Linked DNA regions of Cupriavidus necator. The protein of the gene in region 1 interacts with the protein of each later gene in a pairwise test. Links are inferred from orthologs where the notes say so. Each region holds a gene or a part of one and is shown on either strand. Other genes may lie near its edges.

Region 1 (4,950 bases):
GGCCGGTGACTACCAGGTCGCCGATGGCATCGAACAGGCCCCAGGCGTCGTGCGCGTCCAGCTGGCGCAGTCCCGGCAGGCCGGCGGCCGCGGCGCGCGCCAGCGTGGTCGGATCGGCCAGCGCACCGGCATTGTCTTCCGAACCGTCGATGCCGTCGGTGTCGGCTGCGATCGCATGCACGCCGGGCATGCCGTCAAGCTCGACCGCCAGCGACAGCAGGAATTCGGAGCAACGCCCGCCCCGTGCCTTCGTGGCGCCACCGCCGGCAGGCAAAGTGACCGTGCACTCACCTCCGGAAATCAGCGCCACGGGCGCGGCAAACGGCGCATTGTACGCGCGAATCTCGCGCACCAGCGCGGCGTAGACGCGGGCCACTTCGCGCGCTTCGCCGGTCACGGTATCGCCCAGCACCACCGGGGTGATGCCGCGTTCGCGGAACAGCGCCGCGGCCGCCTGCAGGCTGCCATGGGCAGTGGCGATCATGCGGTGGTCGACCCGGGCGAACAGTGCATCGCCCGGCTTGGGCGTCTCCGGCACGTCGCCGCGGGCGCCGCACTCCAGGTGTGCCTGCACGCTGGCCGGCACCTGCGCGCCCCAGCGGCGCAGGATCTCCAGCGCATCGGCAAAGGTGCTCGGGTCGGCCACGGTCGGGCCCGAGGCGATCGCACTGGGATCGTCGCCGGCCACGTCCGAGACGATCAGCGTGGTCACCGGCGCACGGCTTGCCTGCGCCAGCCGCCCGCCCTGGATGCGCGAGACATGCTTGCGCACGATATTCATCTCGGTGATCGGCGCGCCACAGCGCAGCAGTTCCCGAGTGGCGGCCTTCAGGTCAGCCATCGGGATGCCTTCGGCCGGCAGCGACAGCAGGCTGGAGCCGCCGCCTGACACCAGCACCAGCAGCCGGTCCTGCGGCGTCAGCGACTGCACGCTGGCCAGGATATCGGCGGCGGCCTGCTCGCCGGCCTCGTCGGGCACCGGATGGCCGGCCTCGATCACGCGGATATGGTCGGTCGGCAGCCCGTGGGCGTAGCGCGTGACCACCAGCCCCTCCAGCGTGGCCTTGCCAGCGTAGGCACGCTCGACCGCCGCGGCCATCGACGCCGCGGCCTTGCCCGCGCCCACCACCAGCGTGCGGCCGCCCGCGTGCGGGGGTGGCAGGTGCTGCGCCACGATCTGCAGCGGATCGGCCGCCGCCACCGCCGCGTGGAAGCTGTCCAGCAGCAAGGCGCGGGGATCGCCCGCGACCGCCGCGCTCACAGCGCCTCCGCGATAGCCAGGCCCAGGTCGGCAGTGCCGGCCTTGCCGCCGATGTCGCGCGTCAGCGGCGCGTGTTCGGGGCCCGCGGCCAGCACCTTTTCGATCGCGCCCAGTACGGCGGCGCCGGCTGCTTCATGGCCCAGGTGCTCCAGCATCATGGCGCCGCACCAGATCTGGCCGATCGGGTTGGCCACGCCGCGCCCGGCAATATCCGGGGCCGAGCCGTGCACCGGCTCGAACAGGCTGGGAAAGGTGCGGTCGGGGTTGATATTGCCCGACGGCGCGATGCCGATGGTGCCGGTGCAAGCCGGGCCCAGGTCGGACAGGATGTCGCCGAACAGGTTGCTGGCCACCACAACGTCGAACCAGTCCGGATGCTGGACGAAATGCGCGGTCAGGATGTCGATGTGGTACTTGTCGACCTTGATGCCGGGGTAGCTGGCCGCCATCGCCTCGACGCGCTCGTCCCAGTACGGCATGGTGATCGAGATGCCATTGGACTTGGTCGCCGACGTCAGGTGCTTCTTCGGCCGCTTCTGTGCCAACTCGAAGGCAAACTTCAGGATGCGGTCGACGCCGGTGCGGCTCATCACGGTTTCCTGCACCACGATCTCGCGCTCGGTGCCCGGGAACATGCGCCCGCCGATGCTGGAGTATTCACCCTCGGTGTTCTCGCGCACCACATAAAAGTCGATATCGCCAGGCTGGCGGCCGGCCAGCGGGCTCCTGATGCCGGGCATCAGCCGCACCGGGCGCAGGTTCACGTACTGGTCGAACGAGCGCCGGAACTGCAGCAGCGAACCCCACAGCGAGACGTGGTCAGGCACGGCATCAGGCCAGCCCACCGCGCCGAAGTAGATGGCGTCGTACTTGACCAGCGTGTCGAACCAGTCGTCCGGCAGCATCTTGCCGTGGCGGGCGTAGTAGTCGCAGCTGGAAAAGTCGAAGTGGTCCCACTGGAAGTCGATGCCGAAGCGCCGCGCCGCGGCGTCCATCACGCGGATGCCCTCGGGCATGACTTCCGTGCCGATTCCGTCTCCGGGAATCACGGCGATCTTGTATTGGCGCATGGTTATTGGGGAGATACGTGCAGGATGGCCGGTCGCCGCGCGCGGCCGGCCGACGCTGCTTGGCAGCGGCCCGGGTGCGCGGGATAATGTCTGCATTCTATTGCAAAGCGGCAGCCCACTGCCGACCGGTGCCCCGATATGTGCCAGCTGCTAGGCATGAACTGCGCCACGCCGACCGACGTGACGTTCTCCTTCACCGGCTTTGCCGCGCGTGGTGGCCTGACCGACCATCACGCCGACGGCTTCGGTGTGGCCTTCTTCGAGGACAAGGCCTGCCGCCTGTTTATCGACAACCAGTCAGCCGGCACCTCGCCGGTGGCAGACCTGATCAAGCGCTACCCGATCAAGTCCAAGAACGTCATCTCGCATATCCGCAAGGCCACGCAGGGCACCGTGCTGCTGGAGAACTGCCACCCCTTCATGCGCGAGCTGTGGGGCCGCCACTGGATCTTTGCCCATAACGGCGACCTGAAGGGCTTCACCCCGTTCCTGTCCGGCGTCTACCAGCCAGTGGGCGATACCGACAGCGAACTGGCCTTCTGCACGCTGATGCAGGGCCTGCGCAAGCGCTTCCCGGGTTCGCAGCCGCCGCTGAACGAGCTGTGCCATGCGCTGGCCGACATCACCCGCGAGATCACGCTGCATGGCGTGTTCAACTACCTGCTGTGCAACGGCCAGGCCCAGTTCGCGCACTGCTCCACGCACCTGTACTACATCGTGCGGCAGTGGCCGTTCTCGACCGCGCACCTGATCGACGCCGACCTGTCGATCGACTTCGCCCAGGTCACCACACCGGACGACCGCGTGGCGGTGATCGCCACCCAGCCGCTGACCGACAACGAGACCTGGACCCGCTTCGCCCCGGGCGAGCTGATCATGTTCGAGGACGGGCACCCGACCATGACGCTGACGGTGCCGATCCCGCCTGAAGTGCAGGCGAAGAACGCGGCCAACACGGCCTGCACCTGAGCCATCGGGAACGAAAAAAGGGACGCCGAGGCGTCCCTTTCTGCTTGCCCTGCCAGGCCGGTCAATGATGCAGGATCTTCGACAGGAACTGCCTGGCGCGCTCGGAGCGGTGTTCGATATTGCCGAAGAACTCCTCCTTCTCGCAGTCCTCGACGATCTTGCCCTGGTCCATGAAGATCACGCGGTTGGCCACCTTGCGCGCGAAGCCCATTTCGTGGGTCACGCACATCATGGTCATGCCTTCCTGCGCCAGCTGCACCATCACGTCCAGCACTTCGTTGACCATCTCCGGGTCCAGCGCCGAAGTCGGCTCGTCGAACAGCATGCAGATCGGGTCCATCGACAGCGCACGGGCGATCGCCACGCGCTGCTGCTGGCCGCCCGACAGCTGGCCGGGGTACTTCTCCGCCTGGCTCTTCAGGCCCACGCGGTCCAGGTACTTCAGGCCCTTGGCCATCGCCTCGTCCTTGGAGCGGCCGAGCACCTTCATCTGCGCGATGGTCAGGTTCTCGGTGATCGACAGGTGCGGGAACAGCTCGAAGTTCTGGAACACCATGCCCACGCGCGAGCGCAGCTTGGGCAGGTTGGTCTTGGGATTGCCCACCGAGGTGCCGTCGACCAGGATATCGCCCTTCTGGAACGGCTCAAGCGCGTTGACGGTCTTGATCAGCGTGGACTTTCCCGACCCGGACGGGCCGCATACCACCACCACTTCACCCTTGGCGACCTTGGTGGTGCAGTCGGTCAGCACCTGGAAGGCGCCGTACCACTTGGAGACATTGTTGATTTCGATCATACAGCCACCTTTTTCTGGTAACGCTTGACCAGCAGCGAAGCGGAGAAGCAGATAACGAAGTACACCACGCCGGCGAACAGCAGCATCTCGACGATGCGGCCGTCACGTTCGCCGATGCCGTAGGCCTGGCCGAAGAAGTCGGCCAGCGCGCTGACGTAGACCAGCGACGTATCCTGGAACAGGATGATGCCCTGGGTCAGCAGCAGCGGCACCATGTTGCGGAACGCCTGCGGCAGGATCACCAGCCGCATCGACTGGCCATAGGTCATGCCCAGCGCCTGCGCCGCGAACATCTGCCCGCGCGACACGCTCTGGATGCCCGCGCGGATGATTTCCGAGTAGTACGCGGCCTCGAACAGCGCAAAGGCCACCAGCGCGGACGTCATGCGCAGGTCGGTCGCCGGCGACAGGTTGAACAGGTTCTGCAGCACCTGCGGAATGATCAGGAAGAACCACAACAGCACCATCACCAGCGGGATGGAGCGGAAGATGGTCACGTACCCCTGCGCAAACCAGTTCAGCAGCCTGAACGACGACAGCCGCATCATCGCCAGGATGGTGCCCCAGACGATGCCCACCACCACCGCGGTGACGGTGATCTTGAGCGAGACCATCATGCCCTCGCCCAGGACCTCGAGCGTGGCAGGGGTGATGGAAGTGAAATCGAAGGAATAAGCCATGGCGCCCCCTTACTTGCCGCCGATAAAGCCGGGCACGCGCGTGCGGGCTTCCACCCAGCGCATGATCAGCATCACCGTCACGTTGATCAGCGCGTACATCAGCGTGACCGCGATGAACGATTCATACGGGCGCGCGGTGTAGTCCACCAGTTGCCGGCCCTGCGCCGCCAGTTC
Region 2 (4,979 bases), 310 kb from region 1 along the record:
GCGTGCCGCGCGTGACGGTGCTGCCAGCCTCGACCATCACGGCAATGACCTTCCCGGGCATCGGCGCAGTGAGCTTGCCGCCTTCGCTTTCGGTCTCGCCGGCATGGGCCAACGGATCGAGCCAGGCCAGGCTCACATGCCGTCCGGCATAGAAGACGTGGAAGGTCTCGCCATCCGCATGCACCTGCCCGTGCGCGCGCCGGGTGCCGAGGTTGATGCGGATATCGTCGGCCTGGCAGGTGCAGGCAAAGGGCGCCGCCTGGTCCGCATAGATCAGCGTGCTGCCGCGCTCATTGGTGCTCAGCGTCACCTCCAGCACCTGCTCGCCATAGCCGAAGCGCAGCGTGCGCGACACGCCGCCGTTCAGCCGCCACGCGCCGCCATGGGTCCACGGCGAATGCTGGTCGGCGGCGTCGATGCGACGCTCGCGGGCCTCGCGGTCGAACAGCGCCGCCACCGCCAGCGCGATGACTTCCAGGCCGACCGGCGCCGGCGGCGGGAACAAGACCTTCTCGTTGCGCTCGATCAGGCCGGTGTCGAGGTCCGCCGTGCGGAACGCCTGGGACGACACCAGCCGCTGCAGGAAGGCCACGTTGGTCGACAACCCCACCACGTGATACGACGCCAGCGCCTGGCGCATGCGCGCCAGCGCCTCGTCGCGGTCCTTGCCCCAGACGATCAGCTTGGCGATCATCGGGTCGTAGAACGGGCTGATGGTGTCGCCTTCGCGCACGCCGGCGTCGATGCGGATGCCGGCCGGGCCGTGCACATCCTCACCGCGCATGAACTGCACCGCCGGCGGCGTGCGCAGGAAGCGCAGCGTGCCGGTTGATGGCAGGAACTGCTTGTCGGGGTTCTCGGCGTAGATGCGTGCTTCCAGGGCGTGGCCGTCGATGCGCAGCTGGTCCTGCGTGAGCGGCAGCGCTTCGCCGGCGGCGACGCGCAGCTGCCATTCGACCAGGTCCTGCCCGGTGATCATCTCGGTAACAGGGTGCTCCACCTGCAGGCGCGTGTTCATCTCCATGAAGTAGAACGAACCGTCCTGGTTGGCGATGAACTCCACCGTGCCGGCGCCGACATAGCCGACCGCCTTGGCCGCGGCCACCGCCGCTTCGCCCATGGCGCGGCGACGCGCCTCGGTCATGCCTGGCGCGGGGGCTTCTTCCAGCACCTTCTGGTGGCGGCGCTGCACCGAGCAGTCGCGCTCGAACAGGTAGACGCAGTTGCCATGGGTATCGGCAAACACCTGGATCTCGATATGGCGCGGGCGCGTCAGGTACTTCTCCACCAGTACCTTGTCATCGCCAAAGCTGGCGCTGGCCTCGCGCTTGACCGAGGCCAGCGCGGCCTCGAAGGCGTCGCCCGACTCGACCACGCGCATGCCCTTGCCGCCGCCGCCTGCGCTGGCCTTGAGCAGCACCGGGTAGCCGATGCGGTCGGCCTCGCGGCGCAGCAGCGCCGGACCCTGGTCCTCGCCGTGGTAGCCGGGCACCAGCGGCACCGCGGCCTTCTCCATCAATTGCTTGGCCGCGCTCTTGCTGCCCATCGCGTGGATGGCGGACGCCGGCGGGCCGATGAAGACCAGCCCCGCCGCGGCGCAGGCCTCGGCAAAGGCTTCGTTCTCGGACAGGAAGCCGTAGCCCGGGTGGATGGCCTGGGCGCCGGCCTCCTTCGCCATCTCGATGATGTGGTCCGCGCGCAGGTAGCTGTCGCGCGCGGCCGCGCCGCCGATATGCACGGCCTCGTCGCAGAAGGCGACGTGGCGCGCGTCGGCGTCGGCATCCGAGTACACCGCGACGGTGCGGATGCCGAGCCGGCGGCAGGTGGCGGCCACGCGGCAGGCGATTTCACCGCGGTTGGCGATCAGGATCTTGCTGAACATGGCTCCTCCTAGTTTTTCGACAGGACGGCGAGCCAGCTGATTACCGGTGGGCTTCCTTACCTCGTCATCCCGCGTAGCCCTCTGCGCGGATGTCGAGGCGGGCCAGCAGGGCGCGATCGCGGTCGGCCTGCGGGTTGCCGGTGGTCAGCAGCTTTTCGCCGTAAAAAATGGAATTGGCGCCGGCCATGAAGCACAGCGCCTGCAACGCTTCGTCCATGGCCTCGCGGCCGGCGGACAGGCGCACCATGGCGCGCGGCATGGTGATGCGTGCCACGGCAATGGTGCGGACGAACTCGAACGGGTCCAGCGCCTCGGTGCCCGCCAGTGGCGTGCCTTCGACCTGGACCAGGTTGTTGATGGGCACCGACTCCGGATACGGGTCCATATTGGCCAGCTGCGCGATCAGGCCGGCGCGCGCTTCGCGCGCCTCGCCCATGCCGACGATGCCGCCGCAGCAGACATTGATGCCGGCGTCGCGCACATGGCCGATGGTGTCGAGCCGGTCCTGGTAGGTGCGCGTGGTGATGATCTTGCCGTAGAACTCAGGCGAGGTATCCAGATTGTGGTTGTAGTAGTCCAGCCCCGCCTCCTTGAGCTGCTGGGCCTGCTCGGCCTTGAGCATGCCCAGCGTGACGCAGGTCTCCAGGCCCATGGCCTTGACTTCGCGCACCATGTCCATCACCGGCTCCAGGTGGCGGTCCTTGGGGCTGCGCCAGGCGGCGCCCATGCAGAAGCGGGTGGCGCCATTGGCCTTGGCCGCGCGCGCGGCGTCCAGGACTTCGTCCAGCGCCATCAGCTTTTCGGCCTTCACGCCGGCATCGTGGTGCGCGCTCTGCGGGCAGTAGCCGCAATCCTCTTCGCAGCCGCCGGTCTTGATCGACAGCAGCGTGGACAGCTGCACGGTATTGGCGTCGAAGTGCTCGCGGTGCACTTGCTGGGCGCGGAACAGCAGGTCGTTGAACGGCAGCGCGAACAGCGCGGCAACGTCATCGACGCGCCACGCGGCGTCATCGGGCAGTGCGTGCGAGCGCGCGCTCTGGCGCAGGGAATCGACGGAAACGGTAGTAACGGTGGTAGCGGTGTGAGCTTGAGTCATGATCGATGCGAATTCTGGTTCAGGCAGCAAGGCCGGCGGCCTCGGCTTGGTATTGGGTAGCGGCGGCGAACAGCGGCGCAAGGTCGAGCCGGCCAGCGGCAGCGGCGGGCGCCAGTTGCCAGGGCAATTCACCGAGGCAAGGCGCGTCCAGCGACGCGTGCAGCGTGGCGATGTTCTCGTCGGCCAGCAGCATGTCCGGGTCGACCCGGTTGGCGATCCAGCCCGCCAGCGGCAGGCCGCGCGCGCGGATGGCTTCGGCGGTCAGCACGGCGTGGTTCAGGCAGCCGAGCCGGATGCCGACCACCATCACTACCGGGACCGCCAGCATCACCGCCAGGTCGGCGGTGTTCCAGCGCACCGCGCCTGCGTCGAGCGGCACATTGAAGCCGCCCACGCCCTCTACCACCACCGCATCGGCCTGCCGGCGCAGCGCGTCGAAGGCGGCACGGACCGGCGCGCGCGTGATGCGCACGCCCTCGTGCGCGGCGGCCAGGTGCGGCGAGCACGGGGTGCGCAGCAGGAACGGGCAGGTCTGGCCCAGCGGCACCGCCACCGAGCTGGCGGCGCGCAGCTGCGCCACGTCGTCGTTGTGCCAATGGCCGTCGCGCCACTCACTGCCGCTGGCCACGGGCTTCATGCCCGCGGTGCGGTAGCCGGCGGCATGGAGCGCATGCAGCAGCGTGGCGCTGGCGTGGGTTTTGCCGATGCCGGTATCGGTGCCGGTGACAAAGCAGGCGAAAGGCGCACGCGTGCTCATGCGACCTCCCGCTGCGCCACGGCGGCGCTCAGGGCATCCAGCAGGCGCCGCACATCGTCTTCGGTGTGCGCGGCCGACAGCGTGATGCGCAGCCGCGCGGTCCCTTCCGGCACGGTCGGCGGCCGGATCGCGCCGACGCGGATGCCATCCGCCTCCAGCGTGGCCGACAGCGCCAGCGCGGCGCCGTTGTCGCCGACGATCAGCGGCTGGATCGCGGTCTCGCTGTCGCCCAGCGTCCAGCCCGCGATGGCAGCCAGCTGGGCCAGCCCCTCGCGCAGCATGCCGATGCAGCGCGTCAGTTGCGCGCGGCGTTGCGTGCCCTCCTCTCCTTCGATGATCGCCAGGCTGGCCAGCAGCGCATGCGCGACTGCCGGCGGCGCGGCCGTGGTGTAGATATACGGCCGCGCGGTGTTGACCAGGTGTTCGATGATGGTCTCGTGCGCGGCGACGAAGGCGCCCGCCACGCCGGCGGCCTTGCCGAGCGTGCCGATATAGATCAGCCGCTCGGACGACAGCCCCAGCGCTTCCAGCACGCCGTGGCCCTGCTCGCCCAGCACGCCGAAGCCGTGGGCGTCATCGACAATGATCCAGGCGTCATGGCGCTCGGCCAGTTCCAGCAGCTTGCGCAGCGGCGCGACATTGCCGTCCATGCTGAACACGCTGTCGGTCACGATCAGCTTGCGCTCGCTGGTGCTGGCCGCCAGCAGCGCTTCCAGCGCGGCGGTGTCGCAATGCGGGTAGCGCTGCACGTCGGCGCGCGCGAGCCGCGCCCCATCGATCAGCGAGGCATGGTTGAGCGACTCGCAGAACAGCGTGGCGCCCGCGGTGCCCAGCGCGGTCAGCACCGCCATGTTGGCCATGTAGCCGGTGCAGAAATACAGCGTGCACGCATGCGGGATATGCGGGGCGAGCCAGCGCGCCAGTTCCGCTTCCAGCTGGGTGTGCGCCAGCGAATGCCCGCTGACCAGGTGCGAGGCACCGCTGCCCGCACCATAGCGCTGCGCGCCTTCCACCAGCGCGGCGATCACGTCCGGGTGGTTGGCCAGCCCCATGTAGTCGTTGCTGCAGAAGGTCAGCAGCGATTCCGGCTCGGACCCGTCCTCGCCCACGGCCTGGTGCGGCGCGCAGGCAGTGTGGGCAACGCGGCGGCGGCGCGTCAGGGCCAGCGCGTGGCGCTGTTCGGCGGCCCGCCTCAGTTGTTCAAGCAGCATGGCGCACCTCCCCGCTCGTGGTCACATCGGTGG

What was found. Proteins that work in one complex are often made in the same cells at the same time.
Region 2: the proteins of I6H87_RS04660 (region 1) and bioB interact in binary tests that used the Escherichia coli proteins (3 or more experiments, as listed by UniProt). The link is inferred for Cupriavidus necator from one-to-one orthologs.

The regions. Positions count from the first base shown.
Region 1 is NZ_CP066018.1:1,008,515-1,013,464, forward strand. What follows is about bases 1,511-4,384. They hold I6H87_RS04660 (class II glutamine amidotransferase), read left to right. Parts: upstream 1,511-2,469; coding sequence 2,470-3,300; downstream 3,301-4,384. Other genes in these bases: I6H87_RS04655 (tartrate dehydrogenase), read right to left, coding at 1,511-2,331; I6H87_RS04665 (amino acid ABC transporter ATP-binding protein), read right to left, coding at 3,362-4,096; gltK (glutamate/aspartate ABC transporter permease GltK), read right to left, coding at 4,093-4,384. Outside these bases: I6H87_RS04650 (glycerate kinase type-2 family protein), read right to left, coding at 1-1,261; more of I6H87_RS04655, read right to left, coding at 1,258-1,510; more of gltK, read right to left, coding at 4,385-4,776.
Region 2 is NZ_CP066018.1:1,315,304-1,320,282, forward strand. Bases 963-3,865 are described here. They hold bioB (biotin synthase BioB), read right to left. Parts: upstream 2,979-3,865; coding sequence 1,947-2,978; downstream 963-1,946. Other genes in these bases: I6H87_RS06135 (acetyl/propionyl/methylcrotonyl-CoA carboxylase subunit alpha), read right to left, coding at 963-1,882; bioD (dethiobiotin synthase), read right to left, coding at 2,998-3,735; bioF (8-amino-7-oxononanoate synthase), read right to left, coding at 3,732-3,865. In the rest of the region: more of I6H87_RS06135, read right to left, coding at 1-962; more of bioF, read right to left, coding at 3,866-4,946; bioA (adenosylmethionine--8-amino-7-oxononanoate transaminase), read right to left, coding at 4,936-4,979. UniProt on the Escherichia coli protein: Catalyzes the conversion of dethiobiotin (DTB) to biotin by the insertion of a sulfur atom into dethiobiotin via a radical-based mechanism.